DNA from 3 places in the Sphingopyxis sp. MG genome. Region 3 is predicted to be linked to each of the others. Evidence: predicted binding sites of a transcription regulator. Region 3 holds the regulator's gene; each other region holds the start of a gene.
The links. Region 3 encodes LexA, which represses DNA repair genes until DNA is damaged. Its sites were predicted from a motif close to GTTCCNCNCTTGTTCT; they were not measured.
Positions count from the first base shown of each region.

Region 1: radA (DNA repair protein RadA) is a predicted target of LexA. The motif match lies at 3,409-3,424, and genes of this name have one in related genera.
Region 2: uvrA (excinuclease ABC subunit UvrA) is a predicted target of LexA. The motif match lies at 3,596-3,611, and genes of this name have one in related genera.

Region 1 is NZ_CP026381.1:2,957,546-2,965,125, forward strand. It holds gene C3E99_RS13570 (cation:proton antiporter domain-containing protein) at 1-750, opposite strand, end outside; gene C3E99_RS13575 (iron-sulfur cluster assembly scaffold protein) at 747-1,172, opposite strand; gene C3E99_RS13580 (CvpA family protein) at 1,169-1,744, opposite strand; gene radA (DNA repair protein RadA) at 2,031-3,392, opposite strand; gene fsa (fructose-6-phosphate aldolase) at 3,581-4,231, shown strand; gene C3E99_RS13595 (enoyl-CoA hydratase-related protein) at 4,415-5,218, shown strand; gene C3E99_RS13600 (acetyl-CoA acetyltransferase) at 5,220-6,719, shown strand; gene amaB (L-piperidine-6-carboxylate dehydrogenase) at 6,827-7,580, opposite strand, start outside.
Region 2 is NZ_CP026381.1:1,472,476-1,480,055, reverse strand. It holds gene C3E99_RS06835 (LytR/AlgR family response regulator transcription factor) at 1-615, shown strand, start outside; gene C3E99_RS06830 (hypothetical protein) at 814-1,221, opposite strand; gene C3E99_RS06825 (M13 family metallopeptidase) at 1,338-3,443, opposite strand; gene uvrA (excinuclease ABC subunit UvrA) at 3,623-6,613, shown strand; gene C3E99_RS19690 (P-loop ATPase, Sll1717 family) at 6,941-7,580, opposite strand, start outside.
Region 3 is NZ_CP026381.1:1,998,751-2,006,330, reverse strand. It holds gene C3E99_RS09335 (ComEC/Rec2 family competence protein) at 1-1,533, shown strand, start outside; gene lexA (transcriptional repressor LexA) at 1,487-2,161, opposite strand; gene trpC (indole-3-glycerol phosphate synthase TrpC) at 2,261-3,046, opposite strand; gene trpD (anthranilate phosphoribosyltransferase) at 3,078-4,076, opposite strand; gene C3E99_RS09315 (anthranilate synthase component II) at 4,073-4,663, opposite strand; gene C3E99_RS09310 (alpha/beta fold hydrolase) at 4,726-5,790, opposite strand; gene trpE (anthranilate synthase component I) at 5,848-7,365, opposite strand; gene C3E99_RS09300 (peptidylprolyl isomerase) at 7,370-7,580, opposite strand, start outside.

The DNA.
Region 1 (7,580 bases), 960 kb from region 3:
GCTCGCCAGCACGACGAGCAGGCCGACGACCACGAACAGCTCGCGCTCACCATAGCGGCCGACGAGACGCAGCAGCGGATTGACGACGAAGCGCCCCGCGAGCACCAGCCCGACGATCGCGAGCACCGTGTAGAGCGCCAGCACCCCGCCCGGCGGCGCCGCGGGATTGGCGGGCGCGCGCGACAGGGCGGCGACGATGGTGATCATCGGCACGATCGCGAGGTCCTGGAACAACAGGATCGAAAAGGCCTTTTCACCGAAAGGCGAGTTGATCCGCCCCGAACTCTTGAGGCTGGGCAGCACCTGCGCGGTCGAGGAGAGCGCGAGCGGCAGGCCGAGCGCGAGCGCCGCCTGCCAGCTGAAGCCCTGCGTCAGCAGGATCAGTCCGGTGAGCACCAGCCCCGTCACCACCACCTGCGCGAGGCCGAGCCCGAAGATCGCCTTGCGGAGCTGCCACAGCCGCCGCGGATGCAGTTCGAGTCCGACGAGGAAGAGCAGGAAGGCGATGCCGATCTCCGCGAACGCGAGCTTCGATTCGCCGCCGCCGACGAGCCCCAGCCCATAGGGGCCGACGAGCGCCCCGGCGACCAGATAGCCGAGCACCGCGCCGAGCCCGAGGCGGCGGAACAGCATCACGAACAGCGTCGCGACACCGAGCAGGATCGCGCCTTCGAACAGCAAGGTGTCGGTCGGCGTTTCGGATACCCGCTCGGTTACCGCCGCGCCCGCCGAGAGGAGCGGCAGCATCATCCCGCGACGTCGGCGCCCGCGAGCGCCGCGACCGCGGCATCGAAGGGCAGCAGGATCGCGCCGTGCCGCGCCGGATAGTCGCGCGCCGGCGCGAGCAGGTCGAACCCCGGCCAGTCGGGCACCGCACCCTCGCCCGCGAACCAGCCGGCGATCGCATCGCGCGCGGCGCGCAGGTCGGCAAGGCTGCGCCCCGGCGCATGGCGCGCGAGCAGCGCCGCCGATGCCTGCCCCAGCGCGCATGCCTCGACATGCAGGCCGACCGCGCGCACCGTCCCGGCGGCGTCGGCATCGATATCGACGATGATCCGGCTGCCGCACAGCGGCGCGCGCAGCGAGGCGCGCTGCCCGGTATCCAGCAGCGGATAGTCGGCGTTGGCGACGGCCAGCGCCAATATGTCGCGATTGTAGAGCGGCGCGCTCATCGCGCCCGATCCGCCCCGCCCTGCGCCGCGGCATCCTGTTCCGCCGCGTCGGGCACCGCCGCCGAGCGCGCGTCGGCGCGGCGGTCGGCAATGACCTTGCTCAGCGCCGCGCTCGTCGCGCTCAGCGCGGGATAGGTGCGGCTTTCGGTCATCCAGCCCGGACGTGCCGCGTTGCCGTAACCGACATCGTAGAGCAAGGTCGCCGCCATGAAGAGCAATGTCGCGAGCAAAAGCCCCTTCACCGCGCCGAACCCCGCGCCGAGCCCGCGGTCGAAACCGCCGACCAGCGAGGCGCGGCTGCGCTGCCCCATCGCGCGCGATCCCCATTTCGTCACCGCGAACGCGCCGCCGAACAACAGCACGAAGGACAGCATCGCCGCGCCGCCGGGGGCGCTGATATAGGCGCCCAGCAGGCCGGTCAGCATCGCATGGAAGAAGCGCACCGCCAGGAAAGCGAGCACCCAGGCGAGGAGCGACGTCACCTCCTGCACCAGCCCGCGCGAAAAGCCGAGCACCGCTCCGCCGCCGACGAGCGTCAGCACGATGATGTCGAGGGCCGTCAGATTCGCCATCGAACCGCAATCCAAAAATCACGCATGAAATACAACCGTTCGTGCTGAGCTTGTCGAAGCACCGTCCTTTTTCTCCTTCCCGGCAGAAAGAACAGCCCTTCGACAAGCTCAGGGCGAACGGAATAGCTTGATGTCCGTCGATCCAGGACGGATCGCCATTCAGCTCTGGCGGCCTGCAAATGGCGGCTTTTCGCGCTTCCGGTGCTCACGTGCCATCAGCACGCTGCGCTCCGGGTCACGAAAAACCACCATTTTCGGCTCGCCATCTTCTGAATGGCGATCCGTCCTAGGCACGCCCGAGCATCAGGTCAACGAGTTCGCCGAGCCGGCCGAAGCCGGTGACGCCGATCCCCTTCACACCCTTCATCCCCTTTGGCCCCCAGCCGCTTGAAAAGCCGAGCTTCGCCGCCTCGCGCAGGCGCAGCGCGTCGTGCGCGACCGGGCGCACCTCGCCCGACAGCGAAAGTTCGCCGAAGACGATCGCATCGGCGGGCACCGGCCGCTCGCTGAACGCCGAGATCAGCGCCGCCGCCACGGCGAGGTCGGCCGCCGGATCGGTGAGGCGATAGCCGCCCGCGATGTTCAGATAGACCTCCGCCGCACCCATCTGGAGCCCGCAGCGCGCCTCGAGCACCGCGAGCACCATCGCGAGCCGCCCGCTGTCCCAGCCGACGACGGCGCGGCGCGGCGTCGCGCCGCTGGCGAGGCGGACGGTCAGCGCCTGTACCTCGACCAGCACCGGCCGCGTGCCCTCCAGCGCGGGGAACACCACCGACCCCGGCACGTCGCGGCTGCGGTCGGTCAGGAAGAGGCTCGACGGGTTGGCGACCTCGCCCAGCCCCTCCTCGCCCATCGCGAACACCCCGATCTCGTCGGTGCCGCCAAAGCGGTTCTTGACCGCGCGCAGGATGCGATACTGGTGGCTGCGCTCGCCCTCGAACGCCAGCACGGTGTCGACCATATGCTCAAGCACGCGCGGTCCCGCGATCGTCCCGTCCTTCGTCACATGGCCGACGAGCACGATCGCCGCGCCGCTGTCCTTGGCATAGCGGATCAACTCCTGCGCGCTCGCGCGCACCTGGCTGACGGTGCCCGGCGCGCTGTCGATCAGGTCGCTGTGCATCGTCTGGATCGAATCGATGACGACGAAATCGGCGCCGCGCCCCTCCAGCGTTGCGAGGATGTCGCGCACCGAAGTCGCGCTGGCGAGCGCCACCGGCGCGTCGCCGAGCCCCAGCCGCTGCGCGCGCAGCCGCACCTGCGCCGCCGCTTCCTCGCCGCTGATATAGACGACCGACCTGCCCGCCTTGGCGATCCGGCCCGCGGCCTGAAGCAGCAAGGTCGATTTGCCGATCCCGGGATCGCCGCCGATCAGCGTCGCCGACCCGGCGACGAAGCCGCCGCCGAGCGCGCGGTCGAACTCGGCGATGCCGCACAGCATCCGCTCGGGCATTGCGCTCTGTTCGTCGAGCGTTTCGAGCGCGAGCGTGCGGCCGCCCTTCGACAGGTCGTGCTTCGCGGAAAAGACCGTTTCGGCCGCTTCCTCGACCAGCGTGTTCCATTCGCCGCAATCGGCGCACTGACCCTGCCAGCGATAGCTGACGGCGCCGCAATTCTGGCAGACATATTGGCGTTTCGCTTTGGCCATGCGGCCTCGCATAGTCGGAACAAAAATGGAACGCTAGCAATTTCCCACCATCGTCATTGCGAGCGAAGCGAAGCAATTCAGAGCATGCGTAAGCCGCCCTGGATTGCTTCGCTTCGCTCGCAATGACGAGGAAAGGGTTCTAGGGGATCGGAAAACCCGAATCACCATCCAGCAGGATCACCCGAGCCATGAAATTCTTCGCTGACACCGCCGAAATCGACGCCATCCAGGAACTCGCCGCGACCGGCCTGCTCGACGGCGTCACGACCAACCCGTCGCTGATCGCCAAGTCGGGCCGCGACTTCAAGGAGGTGACGAAGGAAATCTGCGCCCTCGTCGACGGCCCCGTGTCGGCCGAGGTGGTCGCGCTCGACCATGAAACGATGATGAAGGAGGCCGAAATCCTTCGCAGGATCGCCGACAATGTCTGCATCAAGGTGCCGCTGACCATCGACGGGCTCAAGACCTGCAAGGCGCTGACCGGCGACGGGACGATGGTCAACGTCACGCTCTGCTTCTCGGCGACGCAGGCGCTGCTCGCGGCAAAGGCGGGGGCGACCTTCGTCTCACCCTTCGTCGGCCGCCACGACGACAACGGTTTCGACGGCATGCAGCTGATCGCCGACATCCGCCTGATCTACGACAATTACGCCTTCGACACCGAAATCCTCGTCGCCAGCGTGCGCCACGGCATCCATGTGCTGGAGGCTGCGAAGATCGGCGCCGACGTGATGACCGCGCCGCCGTCGGTCATCAAGGGGCTGTTCAAGCACGTCCTGACCGAAAAGGGCATCGAAGGGTTTCTGGCGGACTGGGCCAAGACCGGGCAGTCGATCTGATCTGCCGAACATAAACAAGCCGTGTGCACCCGCGAAGGCGGGTGCCCATCATCCTGCAGCGCTATTTTGAACTGGCGGGAGATGGGTCCCCGCCTTCGCGGGGACACACTGCATAATCGCACCCTTTCCAGTTGACGTAAACGTCAACTCGCGCCGATACTCGCCCGAAAGGGAGAGATTCGCATGACCGACACCGCCGCCCCCGCCGTCCTGACGACACGCAACGGTCATATATTGATCGTCACGATCAACCGGCCCGAGGCGCGCAACGCCGTCAACGCGGCGGTCCACGTCGGCATCGGCACCGCGCTCAACGAAGCGGAAAGCGACCCCGAAATCCGCGTCGTCATCATCACCGGCGCGGGCGACAAGGCGTTCTGCGCCGGCGCCGACCTCGTCGCCCTGTCGCGCGGCGGCGCGCTGGCTCCCGAAGACAAGGCGCAGCAGGCATGGGGCTTCGGCGGCTTTGCCGCGCACCCGATCTCGAAACCGGTGATCGGCGCGGTCAACGGCTTCGCCTTCGGCGGCGGCTGCGAGCTCGCGCTGATGTGCGACCTGATCGTCGCCGCCGAAAATGCGCAGTTCGGCCTGCCCGAGGTCAAGGTCGGGCTGTTCGCGGCGGCGGGCGGCGCCTTCCGCATCGTCAAGCAGCTACCGCCGAAGCTGGCGATGGAACATCTGCTGACCGGCGATCCGTTCGACGCCGCGACCGCGCTGCGCTATGGTTTCGCCAACCGCGTCGTGCCGCTCGCCGACCTGATGCCGACCGCGATGGCGCTCGCAGAGAAGATCGCGGGCAACGCCCCCTTGTCGGTGCAGGCGTCCAAGCGCGTCGCGCTGAGGATGCAGGACGGACAGATCGCCGGCGACGATGCGCATTGGGCCGACAACAGCCGCGAACGCAAGCTGCTGATGGCGAGCGAGGACGCGCGCGAGGGGCCGCGCGCCTTCGCGGAGAAACGCAAGCCGGTGTGGAAGGCACGCTGAGATGAGCATGACCGATCCCGAACGCATTCCCGTCATCATCGGCGTCGGGCAGGTCAACGACCGCCCCGACGATCCCGACCGGGGGCTCGACTCGCTCGGCCTGATGGTCGAGGCATTGAAGGTCGCGGCGCAGGACGCCGGCGTGCCGCTCGCCGACATCGACAGCCTCGCGATCGTCGACCAGATCAGCTTCCATCATCTCGGCAAGCTGTGCGAACCGCTCGCGGTGGCGATCGGAGCAGCGCCCGCGATCAACTACCAGTCGGCGGCGCCGCATGGCGACACGCCGATCCGCCTGCTCAACGAGGCCGCGAACCGCATCGGCGCAGGCGAGGTCAAGCTGGCGGCCGTCGTCGGCGGCGAGGCGCTGCGCACCGCCGCGGGCCGCGCCGCCAAGGCGGCGAGCGGCGAGGACAAGAGCTATAATGCCGTGCGCAAGGTGGCGACGCGGCGCGAACCCAACTACGCCCAGAGGCACGGCCTGTCGGCGCCGGTCGACATCTATCCGCTCTACGAAAATGCGACGCGCGCGGCATGGGGCGAAAGCCTCGAGGACGCGCAGTTCGAAAGCGCCGAAATCTGGTCGCGCTTTTCCGAGGTCGCGGCGGAAAACCCCGGCGCGTGGATAAGAAAGCCCACCTCGCCCGCCGACATCCTCGACGTGAACGAACGCAACCGCCCGATCGCCTTTCCCTATTCGAAGCTGATGGTCGCCAATTCGTCGGTGAACCAGGGCGCGGGCTTTCTCGTCGCCAGCCTTGCCGAGGCGCGGCGACGCGGCATCGCCGAGGATCGGCTGATCTACGTCGGCATGGGCGCTGCCGCGAAGGAACCCGCGAGCATTCTGGCGCGCGACCGCTACGACCATAGCGTCAGCATGGAGACGTCGATCGCCCGCACGCTCGACCTGAACGGCATGACGGTCGAGGATTGCGACTGCGTCGAACTCTACAGCTGCTTTCCCTGCGTGCCGAAGATGGCGCGGCGCATCCTCGGCTGGCCGTGGGACCGGCCCGCGAGCGTGTTCGGCGGCCTGACCTTCGGCGGCGGCCCGATCGCCAATTACATGAGCCACGCGGTCGTCTCGATGGTCGACAAGCTGCGCCGCGAAGGCCGCTATGGCTTCCTGTTCGCCAATGGCGGTTTCGCGACCGACAATCATTGCATCGTGCTGGGCAACCGGCCGATCGCGGCGGCACGCTTTCCGCAGGATTTCGACTATCAGGCCGAAGCCGAGGAAAAGCGCGGCCCCGTTCCCGAACTGGTCGAGGATTATGCGGGGCCGGCGACGATCGAGAGCTACACGGTCTTCTACGGGCGCGATGGCGCGCCCAGAGCGGGCGTCGTCGTCGCGCGCACGCCCGAAGGGCAGCGCACGCTCGCGCATGTCGACGTGCGCGACGCGGCGATGCTGGCTTTCCTGACCGACGGCAAGGCCGAACCGGTGGGAACGGAAGGGCGCATTGTAGCGCTGGACGAGGGATTCGGCTGGCGGGCCTAATTCTCCCCTCCCGCTTGCGGGAGGGGTCGGGGGAGGGCCCGTTTGAAAGCCAAGGTACGGGAGAGCGACACGCCCTCCCCTAACCCCTCCCGCAAGCGGGAGGGGAACTAGATATCGAACGACACCCCCTGCGCCAGCGGCAGCGCGTCCAAATAATTCACCGTGTTCGTCGCGCGGCGCATATAGGCCTTCCAGCTGTCCGATCCCGACTCGCGGCCGCCGCCCGTCTCCTTCTCGCCACCGAAGGCGCCGCCGATCTCGGCCCCGCTCGTCCCCAGATTGACGTTGGCGATGCCGCAGTCGCTTGCGGCGAGGAAGCGCTCGGCCTCGGTCAGGTCGCGCGTGAAGATCGCCGACGACAGCCCCGCGGCGACGGCGTTGTGCAGCCGGATCGCCGCGTCCAGATCGTCGTAGCGCATCACGTAGAGGATCGGTGCGAACGTCTCCTCCAGCACCGGCCCGACCTGCCCCGGCATCTCGACCAGCGCCGGACGGACATAATAGCTCGCGCCCTCGCCGACGCGCGTCCCGCCGTGGACGACGCCGCCCGCCGCCCGCGCGGCGGCCAGCGCCGCCTGCATCGCCTCGAACGCGGCCCGGTCGATCAGCGGCCCGACGAGCACGTCGCCTTCCAGCGGGTTGCCGACCGCGACGCTCGCATAGGCGGCTTTCAGCCGCGCGACGAAGGCGTCATGGATGCTGTCGTGGACGAACAGCCGCCGCGTCGTCGTGCAGCGCTGCCCCGCCGTGCCCATCGCCCCGAACGCCACCCCGCGCAACGCGAGGTCGAGGTCGGCCGACGGCGCGACGATCACGCCGTTGTTGCCGCCGAGTTCGAGGATCGCGCGCGCGAAGCGCCCG
Region 2 (7,580 bases), 530 kb from region 3:
TCTGCGCTGCGTATGGTCGAAGCGCTCGCGCCCGATCTCGTGCTGTGCGACATCGCGATGCCGGACCTCAACGGCATCGAGGTCGCGGCGGTGATCGACAAGCTCGACAACCCGCCGGCAGTGGTCTTCGTCACCGCCTTCGACCGTTATGCGGTCGCCGCTTTCGATGTCGCGGCAGTCGATTATCTGCTCAAGCCCGTGTCTCCCGACCGGTTGGCCCGCGCGATCGCGCGCGTGCGCGAATGGCGCCAGACCGACCACAGCCACGACATCAAAAGCCGATGGATCAACGAATTCTGGGTCCAGAATCGCGGCGAGATGCTGCGTATCGACGCCGGGCAGGTCGACCTGATCGAAGCCGAGCGCGATTATATGCGCCTGCATGTCGGCAGCCGGAGCTGGCTGATCCACCAGACGATCAAATCGCTCGAAGAACGGATGAATCCCGATCAGTTCATCCGCATCCACCGATCGAAGATGGTCCGCCGCGGCGGCATCGTCGGGCTCAAGCATCATGGCGACGGCGCGTGGAGCGTCGATCTGGGCGAAGGCGGGCTGCATCGCATCGGTCGCACTTACCTGCACGACGTCAAGGCGATCATGCAGGGGCGGTGATCCCGCCATAGCCACCGGCATGAAGCGGAACACGCAGGCCCGGACCGTGGCAGACCGCCGCCTCCGTGTTCCACATCCGCATCATGCCGCGCGGTGCGGCGATTCTCGGCCCGCTTTCGATCGACTCCTGTGGCCGGTCGACGGACCGACGAAAGTCGCCCGACGATCGACCAACGGCGTCCGTATCAGCGCCTCATGTCAGCGCTGCGGTTCGGGCAATGGATGCGCGCAACGCGTGGTGTCACCGGCCTTGCAGGCCGCGACATCGGCTTCCCACTGCATCCGTTCCTCGGCGCCCATCGCCGCGACGCGGGCCTTCTCCGCCTCGTAGGCCGCGGTTTCGGCGGCGTATTTCTCCTGCTCCGCCTGTTCCTGCGCAGCGGCGGCGGCTACCTCCTGCTCATAGGTGACATTCTCGGCTTTCGCCCGCGCCGCCTGTTCCGCGTTGAGCCGCGCGGTATTCGCACGCTCTTCCGGTGTCGTGCCGTCGGGTTTGGTCTGGACGGCAGCGGCCGTGTCGGCGGCGTCGGGTTCGGTCTGGGCAGCAGCCTGCCCGGCTCCGAACAGCGCCAGCGCGGCGGTGGCGGCCAATAGCATCCTGGTCATCGAAGTTTCTCCTTCACGGCAACGGCGATTGCCTGCCGTGCAAACGCCTTCGCCGCGAAGCCGTTCCCAGACGGTTCCCGGGTGCGGACGGCCGCCACAGGCGCGCCGATCGCGACCTACCAGATCCGTGTCCGCGCCTCTGGCTTCAGATAATATTTCGCATCCGCCGGCACATCGAACGCCTTGTACCAGGCATCGACGTTGCGCAGCGGCCCGATGATGCGCCAGCGTGACGGGCTGTGTTCGTCGCTCGCCACCTGCTGCTTGATCGCATCGTCGCGCGCCTTGTTGCGCCACGCCTGCGCGAAAGCGAGGAAGAAGCGCTGGTCGCCGGTTAGCCCGTCGATCACCGGTGCCTCCTTACCGCCCAACGAGCGGTGGTAGGCGTCATAGGCGATCTCCAGCCCGCCCAGGTCGGCGATATTCTCTCCCATCGTCAGTTCGGGGTTGATGAAGGCGCCCGGTGCCGCCTCATAGGTCGCATATTGCGCGCCGAACCCTTTCGCCTGCGCCTCGAAGCGCGCGGCGTCCTCGGCGGTCCACCAGTCGCGCACCGCGCCTTCGGCGTCGATCTTGCGCCCCTGATCGTCGAAGCCGTGCACGATCTCGTGCCCGATCACCGCCCCGATCGCGCCGTAGTTGACCGCGTCGTCGACGGACTCGCTGAAGAAGGGCGCCTGAAGAATGCCGGCGGGAAAGACGATCTTGTTTTCCAGCCCGCCGTTATAGGCGTTCACTTCCTGCGGGTTCATCGCCCATTTCTTGCGATCGACCGGCTTGCCGAGGTCGGATAGCAGATAGGCATATTCGAAAGCGGCGCTGCGTTCGACATTGCCATAAAGGTCGGCAGGATCGATCTTCAGTCCCGAATAGTCGCGCCACTTGTCGGGGTAGCCGACCATCACGTCCATCCGTGCGAGCTTGGCGAGCGCCGCCTCCTTCGTTGCGGGCGCCATCCAGTCGTTGGCGCGGATGCGGTCGGCCATCGCCAGCTTCAGATTCGCGACGAGCTTCTCCATTTCCGCCTTGGCGCTCGGCGGGAAATAGGCGTGGGCATAGGTTTCGCCGACCAGTTCGCCGAGGCTGCCGTCGACGAGCCGCAGGCCCCGTTTCCAGCGCGGCCGCAACTCCGCGACACCGCTCATCGCCTTGGTGAATTCGAACCGGCTGTCGACCCAGTCCTTCGACAGATAGTTCGCCGCATTGTCGGCGACGTGGAACTGCTGCCACGCCTTGATCGTGTCGAGCGGCGTCTTCGCATAGAGAGCAGCGATGTCGCGAACGGCGGTGTTTTCGTTGACGATGATGCGCTTCTGCGGCGCGATCCCGGCGCCAGCGAACCAGGCCGCCCAGTCGAGTCCGGGCGCATAGGCGGCCAGTTCGTCGGACGACATCGGGTTGTTGATCTTGCCGAGGTCGCGGCGGTCGGCGATCGGCCAGCTCGCCTGGGCGATTCCGGTTTCGAACGCCAGGATCGCATCCGCCGCCTTTTCGGGCGCCGGATCGCCGATCATCGTCATCGTCCGCACGATATAGGCGCGATAGGCATCGCGCTGCGCCTGGAAATCGTCCGACAGATAATATTCGCGGTCGGGCAGTCCCAATCCGCTCTGGCCGAGCCACAGCACGTTCGTCGTCGGATCGGCCGAGTCGGCATAGGGCTCGCCGGAAACGACGCTGAAACCGAAGGCGCCCTGCGACTGCCCCATGAAGCGCGTCATCGCGCTCTTGTCCCCGATCGCCCGCACCCTGGCGATGTCGACCATCAGCGGCTTGCGGCCCAGCGCCTCAATCCGCGCTTCGTCCATGAAACTCTGGTAGAGGCCGCCGAGTTGGCTGGTCGCCGGTGCGCCCGTCACCAGTTGGCGGAGCTGGCGCTGGGTCAGATTATAGACGTCGTAATCGACCCCCGCCGACGGCTGGTCGGCCGGAATCTCGGTGCGCGCGGACCAGCCGCCGTTGGCATATCGGTCGAAATCGTCGCCCGGCTTCACCGACGGATCGCGCGCCGCCAGGTCGACGCCCCACGCCCCGAAGGTCAGCGCCCGAAGCGACGCCGCGTCCGCATCTGCCGCTGCGGCAGACGCCGCCGTATCGCGCGCCGGCGCCGGCATCCCCGCCAGCATCGCGGCCATCGCCAGCATCGCCGCCCCCATGTGGATCGACTTCATCTTCTTCTCCCCGTTTCGCACGCCGTCGCGGTCGGACGGCGGATATGCCATGCTTGTTCGCCCTTGGCGGCAGGGGGTCAAGCGAGCGGGCGAACATTGGTCGAAAGCTTCGGCGGGTTGGTGGAAAGTTCGCGTCGATCGTCGCATTGCGGGCCACCTTCGCGCTTCCTATTTAAGAGGCGACGCTCGCCTCTTGCGCGTCGAGAACAAATCTGGAACACACCCCTCCCATGAGTCTCACCCACATTTCGGTGCGCGGCGCGCGCGAGCATAATCTCAAGGGCGTCGACGTCGACCTGCCGCGCGACAGCCTGATCGTCATCACCGGCCTTTCCGGGTCGGGCAAGTCCAGCCTCGCCTTTGACACCATCTATGCCGAGGGGCAGCGGCGCTATGTCGAGAGCCTGTCCGCCTATGCGCGCCAGTTCCTCGAGATGATGCAGAAACCCGACGTCGAGCATATCGACGGGCTGTCGCCGGCGATCAGCATCGAGCAGAAGACGACGAGCCGCAACCCGCGCTCGACCGTCGCGACGGTCACCGAAATATACGACTATATGCGCCTGTTGTGGGCGCGCGTCGGCATCCCCTATTCGCCCGCCACCGGCGAGCCGATCAGCGCGCAGACGGTCAGCCAGATGGTCGACCGCGTGATGGAATTGCCCGAAGGCACGCGCGCCTATCTGCTCGCCCCCGTCGTGCGGGGCCGCAAGGGCGAATATCGCAAGGAACTGGCGCAGTGGCAGAAGGAAGGCTTTACCCGCGTCCGCATCGACGGCGAATTCCACGCGATCGAGGATGCCCCCGCGCTCGACAAGAAATACAAGCATGACATCGAGGTCGTCGTCGATCGCATCGCGGTGCGCGAGGGCATCGAGACGCGGCTCGCCGACAGCTTCGAGACGGCGCTGAAGCTGGCCGAGGGGCTGGCCTATGTCGATCTGGCGGACACGACGGTGGCGGAGGCCCAGTCGTCTAATGGTAAGACTACGGATTCCAGTTCGTCCGTTCGTGCTGAGCTTGTCGAAGCACCGTCCTTGTCTTCCGAAGAACAGGGCGGCCCTTCGACAAGCTCAGGGCGAACGGGGATGAAGAATGTTGGAATACCGCCCAACCGCATCATCTTTTCCGAAAAATTCGCCTGCCCGGTCTCGGGCTTCACCATCGCCGAGATCGAACCGCGCCTGTTCAGCTTCAACGCGCCGCAGGGCGCCTGCCCCGCATGCGACGGGTTGGGCGAGCGGCTCGAATTCGATCCCGACCTTGTCGTCCCCAACCACGCGCTCAGCCTCAAGAAGGGCGCGGTCGTGCCGTGGGCGAAATCGAACCCGCCCTCCCCTTATTATATGCAGGTGCTCGAAAGCCTCGGCAAAGCCTATGGGTTCAGCCTCGAAACGCCGTGGCAGGACCTGCCCGGCGAGGTGCAGCTCGTCATCCTCTACGGCAGCGGCGGCAAGCCGGTCGAACTGACCTTCCGGGACGGCAAGCGCACCTATACCACGCACAAGCCGTTCGAGGGGGTGATCGGCAACCTCAACCGCCGCATGCTCCAGACCGAAAGCGCGTGGACGCGCGAGGAACTCGGCAAATATCAGACCGCGCAGCCCTGCGAGACCTGCCACGGCGCGCGCCTGCGCCCCGAACCGCTCGCGGTGAAGGTCGCGGGCGAGGACATCAGCCAGTCGGCGCGGCGGTCGGTTGCGGACGCTCTCCACTGGTTCGGCACGCTCGAAGCGAAATTGAACGCGCAGCAGAAGCAGATCGCCAAGGCCATCCTCAAGGAGATCAACGAGCGGCTCGGCTTCCTCAACAACGTCGGGCTCGACTATCTCAACCTCAACCGCACCAGCGGCACGCTGTCGGGCGGCGAAAGCCAGCGCATCCGCCTCGCCAGCCAGATCGGCAGCGGGCTGTCGGGCGTCCTCTACGTCCTCGACGAACCGTCGATCGGCCTCCACCAGCGCGACAACGACCGGTTGCTCGCGACGCTCAAGCGGCTGCGCAACCTCGGCAACACGGTGATCGTCGTCGAGCATGACGAGGATGCGATCCGCACCGCCGACCATATCGTCGACATGGGGCCCGGCGCCGGCGTTCATGGCGGCGAGGTGGTCGCCGAGGGCACGCTGGAACAGGTGCTGGCGAACGAGAAGAGCCTGACCGCCGCCTATCTGACCGGCGCGCGCCGGATCGAGGTGCCGCCGCATCGCCGCCCCGGCAACGGCTTCGACCTGGTGCTGAAGGGCGCGCGCGCGAACAATCTGCGGAACGTCACCGCGAAGATTCCGCTCGGCACCTTCACCTGCGTCACCGGGCTGTCGGGCAGCGGTAAGTCGAGCCTCGTCATCGACACGCTCTATGCCAGCGCGGCGCGCACGCTGAACGGCGCCCGCATGGTCGCCGGACCGCACGACAGCCTGTCGGGGCTCGAACATTGCGACAAGGTGATCGACATCGACCAGTCGCCGATCGGCCGCACCCCGCGCTCGAACCCCGCGACCTATACCGGCGCCTTCACCGTGATCCGCGACTGGTTCGCGGGGCTGCCGGAGGCGCAGGCGCGCGGCTACAAGCCCGGCCGCTTCAGCTTCAACGTCAAGGGCGGGCGCTGCGAGACCTGCACCGGCGACGGGCTGATCAAGATCGAGATGCACTTCCTGCCCGACGTCTATGTGACGTGCGAGACGTGCGGCGGCAAACGCTACAATCGCGAAACGCTGGAGGTGAAGTTCAAGGGCAAGAGCATCGCCGACGTGCTCGACATGACGGTCGAGGATGCGGCGGAATTCTTCAAGGCGGTGCCAGCGATCCGCGACAAGATGGCGATGCTCGTCCGCGTCGGCCTCGGCTATATCAAGGTCGGGCAGCAGGCGACGACGCTGTCGGGCGGCGAGGCGCAGCGGGTGAAGCTGGCGAAGGAATTGTCGCGGCGCTCGACCGGGCAGACGCTCTACATCCTCGACGAACCGACGACGGGACTGCATTTCGAGGATGTCCGCAAGCTGCTCGAGGTGCTGCAGGCGCTGGTCGATCAGGGCAACAGCGTGGTGGTGATCGAGCATAACCTCGACGTCATCAAGACCGCCGACTGGATCGTCGACCTCGGCCCCGAAGGCGGCGTCAAGGGCGGCGAAATCGTCGCCGCGGGCACGCCCGAACAGGTGGTGAAGGAGAAGCGCAGCTTCACCGGGCAGTATCTGGCGCCGCTGCTGGGGAAATGATGACTCCCCTCCCGCTCGCGGGAGGGGCCGGGGGTGGGCAGCGACGTTGCAGTGGCCCACCCCGCTGCGCCTAGCGAGCAAGCTCGCAAGTCTCGCTGCCCCTCCCGCAAGCGGGAGGGGAGGAAATCTCAGCCCATCAGCTTCGCGGTGATATCCTCGGCAGCGTAGATGCGGATCACGGGCGGTTCGGGCGAGAGACTGCGCAGACATGGCAATGATGCGCCAGACACCCAGCCTCCCTCCGCGACCGCGCGCTATGTTCAGCGCCGAGTGCAATCATGCGGTCGCGATGCTCGGGGCTGAGGATGATGTGGCCGGTGATGAGGATCATGCGTCTTCTTCGTCCTCACTCATACTGCCGCCTGCCCGACCCTGAACCAACTGCAGAGCATCGCGATACAAGAAGGGAACCCAATACGTCGGTTCCAAGCGAGTTCCTCTTACCTGAAAAAATCCCAAATCTACTAGAACCTGTGCCTTGGTGATGGCCTCGTCACGGGTCATTCCCCAAATCGAAGAAAGGCTTTCTGGAGTTTGCTCTGTTTTTTCTCCCCTCAATTTTTCCAGAAACGGCCGTTCGTCGGGATACTCCGCAAAAAGATACGTATTGAGCCGAGTTTCAGAAACTCGGGGTAGTGCCTGCTTGAACACCGATCGGTCAAAAATCTGTAGATCAGGCGCCGGGTTTTCGCCTCTCTCCAGACGCCGAATCTCTTCATCTCTCAAACAATTTAAAAGATGAATCAACTCGCGAGGAGCCGTATTTCCCGAAGCATCCGCACATCGTCCCACCATCCAATCAAAGGTCGCCGCCTTCCTTGAGCCTTGATCGACTTGGAGCGGGAAAACCTTGTCGAATACCTCCTTCTGCCTATCGGCAGAAGATAGGATTTCATCCCTGTCTAATCCATATTCATCACAAATAACATCATTACTCAATAATCTCCGCATAATAAGATTTAGGAGC
Region 3 (7,580 bases):
GTCGCGCGCGCGCCCGGAGCGGGCGAGCGACGCCAGCCGCTGCGCGCGCGGCTCAGCGCACATATCCACACCGCGGTGCCGGGATCGCCCGGCGGTGTCGCCGCGGCGCTCGTCACCGGCGACCGTGGCGCGATCGCCGAGACGGATGACGAGGCGATGCGCCGCAGCGGGCTTGCGCACCTGCTGTCGATCAGCGGCCTGCACGTGACCGCGGTGATCGGTTTCGTGATGCTGCTCGCGATGCGGCTGCTCGGGCTGAGCCGGCGCCTCGCGCTGGCGGGGCATGTGTTGCCGCTGGCCGCCGCCGCGGCGGCGCTGGCCGGGGCGGGCTATACCTGGCTTGCCGGAGCGGAAGTGCCGACGCTGCGTTCGTTGATCGCGGCGCTGCTCGTGCTCGCCGCCTTCCTGATGGGGCGCGAGGCGATCACGCTGCGCCTCGTCGCGGCGGGTGCGCTGCTCGTGCTGCTGTGGCGCCCCGAAGCACTCGCCGGACCCAGCTTCCAGCTCAGCTTCGCCGCGGTGACGGCGATCATCGCATTGCACGAAAGCCGCTGGATGCGCACGTTCCTGGCGCGGCGCGACGAAGGCACGGCGCTTCGTCTGCTGCGCGCCGCGGCGGGATTGCTACTGACGGGGCTGGTCGTCGAGGTCGCGCTGGCGCCGATCGCGCTGTTCCATTTCCACAAGGCGGGGCTTTACGGCGCGCTCGCCAATATCGTCGCGATCCCGCTGACGACCTTCGTCATCATGCCGATGGAGGCGCTGGCGCTGCTGTTCGACGGCGTCGGGCTCGGCGCGCCCTTCTGGTGGGTCGCCGAACAGGCGCTGCGGTTGCTGATCGCGCTCGCCCACCGGGTCGCTTCGGCGCCGGGAGCCGTCGCGACGCTGCCCAGCTTTCCGCCGGGCGGTTTCGCGCTTGCGCTGTTCGGCGGCCTGTGGCTGCTGCTGTGGCAGACGCGCTGGCGGCTCGCCGGGGTGGCGCCGCTGCTGGCGGGGGCCGCCATCCTGCTCGCGCAGCCGCGTCCCGACCTGCTGATCTCCGGCGACGGACGCCACATCGCCGCGGCCGTTCCCGGCGGCGGCTATGCGCTGCTACGCGCGCGGGCGGGGGACTATATCCGCGATTCGATGGCCGAAGCGGCAGGGATCGACGTCCCCTTCACCGCGCTCGCCGATCTCGACCATGTCGAATGCAACGCCGATTTCTGCCGCTGGCGGCAGGGGCAGGGCGCGACACGGCGCATCATCCTCGCCGCGCGTGGCCGCGACCGCATCGATGGCCGCGCCATGGCCGCCGCCTGCGCCGCGGCCGACGTGGTGATCAGCGACCGCTGGCTGCCACGCGAATGCATCGGGCGCTGGCTGACGATCGACCGCGACAGTCTGGAAGCGAGCGGCGGTCTTGCGCTCTATCTGGGCGAGCGACCGCATGTCGCCACCGCGCTGCGCGCCGGCGACGCGCATCCGTGGCGGCGACCGCAACAGGTCAGTGGTAACGACGAAGCAATCCCGACAGGCGGCCCTGCACGATGACGCGCTCGGCCTCGTAGCGCTGCGGTTCATAGGCGCTGTTCGCGGGATCGAGCCGGATCATCGGCCCTTCGCGGCGGAAATATTTGAGCGTCGCATCCTGTCCGTCGACGAGCGCGACGACGATATCGCCTTCGCGCGCGGTGTTCGCCTTCTGGATCAGCGCATAGTCGCCGTCGAGAATCCCCGCTTCGACCATCGAATCGCCCGACACTTCGAGCGCATAATGCTCGCCCGCGCCAAGCAGCGCGGCGGGAACCGAAAGCTGGTTGTGATCCTCGAACGCCTCAATCGGCACGCCGGCGGCGATGCGGCCGTGCAGCGGGACCTCGATGATGTCGTTGGCGGCGATCGGCTTCAACGCCGGCGCCGGCTTGCGCAGCGGCACGACGGTGTCGCGCGCCGGCGCCTTCGCCGCCTCGGGCAGCTTGAGCACTTCCAGCGCGCGGGCGCGATTGGGCAGGCGGCGCAGGAAGCCCCGCTCCTCGAGTGCGCTGATCAGCCGGTGGATGCCCGATTTCGACTTGAGCCCGAGCGCATCCTTCATCTCCTCGAACGAAGGCGAAATTCCGCTCGCGTCGAGGCGCTGCTGGATGAAGTGGAGCAGTTCGTGCTGCTTCGCGGTCAACATCTCTCGGTCTCCATGCTGTCAATGGACATATAGAGAACGATAGTGGAACAGAGCGGAACTTGTCAAGCGATGACGGAGCGGCTTGAGCCGTGGACGCCGTCAGCCCTCCAGCAACGTCCGCGTCGCTACGGTTACGTCCGCCTGCCGCATCAGGCTTTCGCCGACCAGAAAGGCATGGACGCCGCTCCGGGCGAGGCGCTGGCAGTCGGCATGGGCGGCGATGCCGCTTTCGCCGACGAGCAACGTGCCCGGTGGAACGCGCTTCGCAAGCCGTTCGGTGACGGCAAGGTCGGTCTCGAAGGTACGAAGATCGCGGTTGTTGACGCCGATCAGGCGCGATCGGAGGTGGGTGAGTGCGCGGTCGAGCTCGGCCTCGTCGTGCACTTCGACCAGCACGTCCATGCCGCGTTCGAGGGCGGCCGCCTCGATCTCGCGCATCGGCCCGTCGTCGAGGGCGGCGACGATGATCAGGATCGCGTCGGCGCCGATCGAGCGCGCTTCGGCGACCTGCCACGGGTCGATCATGAAATCCTTGCGCAGCACCGGCAGGTTGCAGGCGGTGCGCGCGGCGATCAGAAATTCCTCATGCCCCTGGAACCACGGCGCGTCGGTGAGCACCGACAGGCACGCCGCGCCGCCGGCTTCATAAGCGCGCGCATGGTCCGCCGGATTGAAATCCTTGCGGATCAGGCCCTTGGAAGGCGAAGCTTTTTTGATTTCGGCGATCAGGCCGAAGCCGCCCGCCGCGATCTTCGCCTCGAGAGCCGCCGCGAAGCCACGCACCGCGCCCGCGTCGATCGCATCAAGCTGCGTCACCGATCGGCTCTTGCGGCGCTCGGCGACCTCTTCGGCCTTGGTGGCGAGGATTTCGGTCAATTTGTTCATATGGAATGCTTTTCCGGGCGCTGGGCGTCATTCATCGGTAGGCGATCCAGCAATCGAGCAGCGCGTTGGCAAGCCCCTTGTCGATCGCCTCGGCGGCTTCCTCGACCCCGTCGACGAGGCTGTCGACCGCGCCCGCGACGACAAGCGCCTCGGCGGCGTTGTAGAGCACCGCGTCGCGATAGGCGCCGTGCTCGCCCCGCAGCAGGTCGCGCAAGGCCCTGGCATTATAGCTGGCGTCGCCGCCGCGGATCGCAGCGATCGGATGCGAGGGCAGACCGGCGTCGGCCGCGGTGCTGCGCTGCATCTGCACGCCGTCGGGCGTCACCACCGCCACCTCGTTACCGCCCGCGAGCGACAGCTCGTCGAGCCCTTCGTCGCCCGAAATGACGCGCGAATGGTCGGTGCCGAGCCGGTGCAGCGCTTCGGCATAGACCGGAACATAGGCGGGGCGCGCGATGCCGATGAGCTGGCGCGTCACGCGCGCCGGATTGGCGAGCGGCCCCATCAGGTTGAAGATGGTGCGGCGCGCCAGCGCCTGACGGATCGGCTGGATGCGCTTCATCGCCGGATGATGGTTGGCGGCAAAGAGGAAACAGATGCCGAGGTCGGCGAGCTGCGCCTCCGCCATCCGCCCGGCGCGCTCCATGTCGAGCCCGAGCGCCTCGAGCGTGTCGGCCGCGCCGGATTTCGAGGAAGCGGCGCGATTCCCGTGCTTTGCGACGGGAACCTCGCACGCCGCGACGACGATCGACACCGCGGTCGAGACGTTGAGCGTGTGGTGGCCGTCACCGCCGGTGCCGCAGACGTCGATCGCGCCCGCGGGCGCCTGGATCGGGATCAGCCGCTCGCGCATCGCCTGCGCCGCGGCGGCGATCTCGATCATCGTCTCGCCGCGATCCGAAAGCGCGGAGAGGAAGCCGGCCACCTCCTCGTCGCGGCCGCCGCCGTCGAGCATCGTTGCGAAGGCATGCGCCGCCTCGTCGGGTTCGAGGAAGCGGGCGGGGTCGGGAAAGGGGCCGAAGCGGCTCATGCCGCCTGCCGCTCGGCGACCGGCAGCCCCGCCAGCCGCATGAAATTGGCGAGCATCGCGTGGCCGTGCTCGGTGGCGATGCTCTCGGGGTGGAACTGCACGCCGTGGATCGGCAGTTCGACATGGCGAAAGCCCATCACCGCGCCATCGTCGCTCGTCGCATTGATCGCGAGCGCGGCGGGAATGTCGACCACTTCGAGGCTGTGATAGCGCGTCGCGGTGAGCGGCGAGGGCAGGCCGGCGAACAGCCCGGTGCCGTCGTGGCACACCGGCGAGGTCTTGCCGTGCATCAGGTGACCGCGCTGCACCGTGCCGCCGAAATGCTGGCCGATCGCCTGATGACCGAGGCATACGCCGAGCAGCGGCCGTGCCGCATCGGCGCAGGCGGCGACGAGATCGAGGCTGATCCCGGCTTCGTTCGGGGTACAGGGGCCGGGGGAAATGAGGATCGCCTCGGCGCCGCTCGCCAGCGCCTCGGCTGCGGTGAGCGCATCGTTGCGTTCGACGCGCACCTCTGCCCCCAGTTCGATCAGATAATGAACGAGGTTGAAGGTGAAGCTGTCGTAATTGTCGATGACCAGGATCATGGCGGCGGGCCGTATCGCTTTTGAGAGGCGAGGGGAAGGGATAGAAGCTTTCCGGCGGCCGATCACTCCGCCATCAGCTTCACGAGGTCGTCTTTCCAGAATTTCGCCCAGCTGTGCGTGCTGTGACCCTTCGTTTCGGGGCTGGCCGGGATCAGGACGAATGTCGCGCCGGGCATGCGTGCCGCCGCCTTTCCGGTGATCCCGTAGCCGGGCTGGTTGATGAAATCGTCGGCGGAGTTGATCCACAGCATAGGCACCGTGATCTTTTCGAGGTTCGACCACGGATTGTAATTGCGCGACGAATCAAGCTGGTAGATCGTGTCATTTGCATCGCCGCGAGCGAATGTGCGCGCGAACGCCTCATCCTTGTAAGCCTCCGCCGCGGCGCGCGTCGGATATTGAGCCTGCAAGGCATAGGGATTGGAGCCCGCGATCAGCATGAGCGAGGCCACGGTGCGCAGGCCCGCGAGCGGCGGATCGGTGTAGTTGCCGTCCTTCCACAGCGGATCGGCCTTGATCGCGTCGATCGACAGCGCGCGCCACATCCGGTTCACGCCGGCAATTTCGACAGGCAGGCACGCGAAGGGCGCCAGCCTTTCGGCGAAACCCGGATGCATCTCGCCCCAGACGAAGGCGTGCATGCAGCCCATCGAGGTGCCGAGGATCAGCTTCAGCTTCGTCACGCCGAGCTTTTCGGTGAGCATGCGGTGCTGCGCGGCGACCATGTCGTCATAGTCGTAGCGGGGAAATTTCATCCGCAGGCCGTCGCTGGGCTTCGACGAGCCGCCATGGCCGATATTGTCGGGCAGGATGATATAATATCTGCTCGTATCGAGCGGCTGGCCGGGGCCGAAAAGCTCGTCGGCGAACTGGGGCTGAAAGAACTGCTTCCCGGTCCCGCCGGTGCCGTGGAGGATCATCACGGCGTTGGTGACATGGCCCTGTTCGTCGCGCTGCGGCTTGCCGAGCGTCGTATAGTGAAGCCTTAGCTCGGGCAGCTTTTCGCCCGTGCCGAAGGTGAAATCCTTGAGGATCGCATCGCCTTCGACGGCACCTTCGACCGTCTGGGCGTGGGTCGGGGCGATGCCGCCGAGCAGCAGGGCGAGCGGAGCGAGATATTTCAGCATGGCGGCGACGCTAGCGCGTTTGCGCGCCGGATTTAAGCCCTCTTCGAGAAGCGGCGATCATTGCCCGTAACCCGGCGTTCCCGCGATCCGCACCGCCTCGCGCGCCGCGGCGAACAGCGCGCCCGCCTTGGCCTCGCACTCGCGCTGTTCGTAGGCGGGGTCGCTGTCGGCGACGATGCCCGCGCCGGCCTGCGCATGCATGACGCCGTCCTTGACGATCGCGGTGCGCAGCACGATGCAGCTGTCCATATTGCCGTCGGGCGCGAAATAGCCGACGCCGCCCGCATAGGGCCCGCGCGCCTGGGTTTCGAGTTCGGCGATGATCTGGCAGGCGCGGACCTTCGGCGCGCCGCTGACCGTGCCCGCCGGAAAGCCTGCGAACAGCGCGTCGATCGCGTCCTTGCCGGGCGCCAGGCGGCCGATGACGTTCGACACGATGTGCATGACGTGGCTGTAATATTCGACCGTATAGCTGTCGGTGACGGTCACGCTGCCCCCGGTCGCGGCGCGGCCGACGTCGTTGCGGCCGAGGTCGAGCAGCATCAGATGCTCGGCGCGCTCCTTGGGATCGGCGAGCAGCGATTCGCGATTCTCGGCATCCTCGGCGCTGGTGCGGCCGCGCGGGCGGGTGCCGGCGATCGGCCGGATCGTGATCTCGCCATCGCGCACACGGACGAGAATCTCGGGCGACGAACCGATCAGCGCGAAACCCGGCAGGTCGAGGAAATAGAGGAAGGGGGAGGGGTTCACCCGCCGCAGCGCGCGATAGAGGTCGAAGGGCGGCAGGTCGAACGGCGCCGAAAAGCTTTGCGACAGCACGACCTGAAAGATGTCGCCGGCGCCGATATACGTCTTTGCGGCGCGCACCATGCGCGCATAATCGTCGGGCGCGGTTGCGGGGGTGGCGACGATCGCGGCCGGGTCGATGCGGGTTTCGGCGCGCGCGCCGTGCGCGCTGGCACTGGCGAGGCGCGCGGCGATCGTCTCGATCCGCTCCTGCGCGTCGTCGATCATCCGGTCGATCGCGCCGTCCGCATCGGGCCAGATCGGCGCGATCAGAAACAGTTCGTCGGCGAGCCGGTCGAAGACGAGAATCGTCGTCGGGCGCACGAAGATCATGTCGGGCAGGCCGAGCCCCGGTCCGGCCGCGCGCGGAATCCGCTCGACGAGGCCGATCGTCTCATAGGCGAAGAAGCCGACGAGCGTCGCCAGCGCCTTGGGCAGTCCCTCCGGCACCGCGAAGCGGCATTCGGCGACGAGGTCGCGCAGTGCCTGGAGCGCCCCGCCCGCGACCGGGCGAAAGGCGGCGCGGTCGCGGCGCCATTCGCGGTTGATCCGCGCGGCGTCGCCCGTCACCTCGAACATCAGGTCGGGATCGAGGCCGATTAGGCTGTAGCGGCCGCGCGTCTCGCCGCTTTCGACCGATTCGAGAACCCAGTCGCCGCGGCCCGGCTCGATCAGCTTGAGGGCCGCCGAAACCGGCGTTTCGACGTCGGCGATCTGGCGCTGCCAGACCACCGCGCCGCGTCCCTGCGCCAGCGCTTCGAGCGCTGCGGATCGGCCTTCGAGCGTCATGGCGCTATTCGACGGCGGCTGCCGTGCCGCTCAACTCCTGGCGAAGCTGTTCGAGCAGGTCCTTGTCGATCTTCACCCGGACGCGACGCTTGGCCTCGGCGGCAAGCTGCTCGACCAGTTCGCTGCCGAAGGCCGGGCCGAGCGGCTGGGCGATGGCGGCGACGCGCGCGGGGTCGATCTGCTTGGGATCGGGGCGGTCGACATGGCCGAGCGAA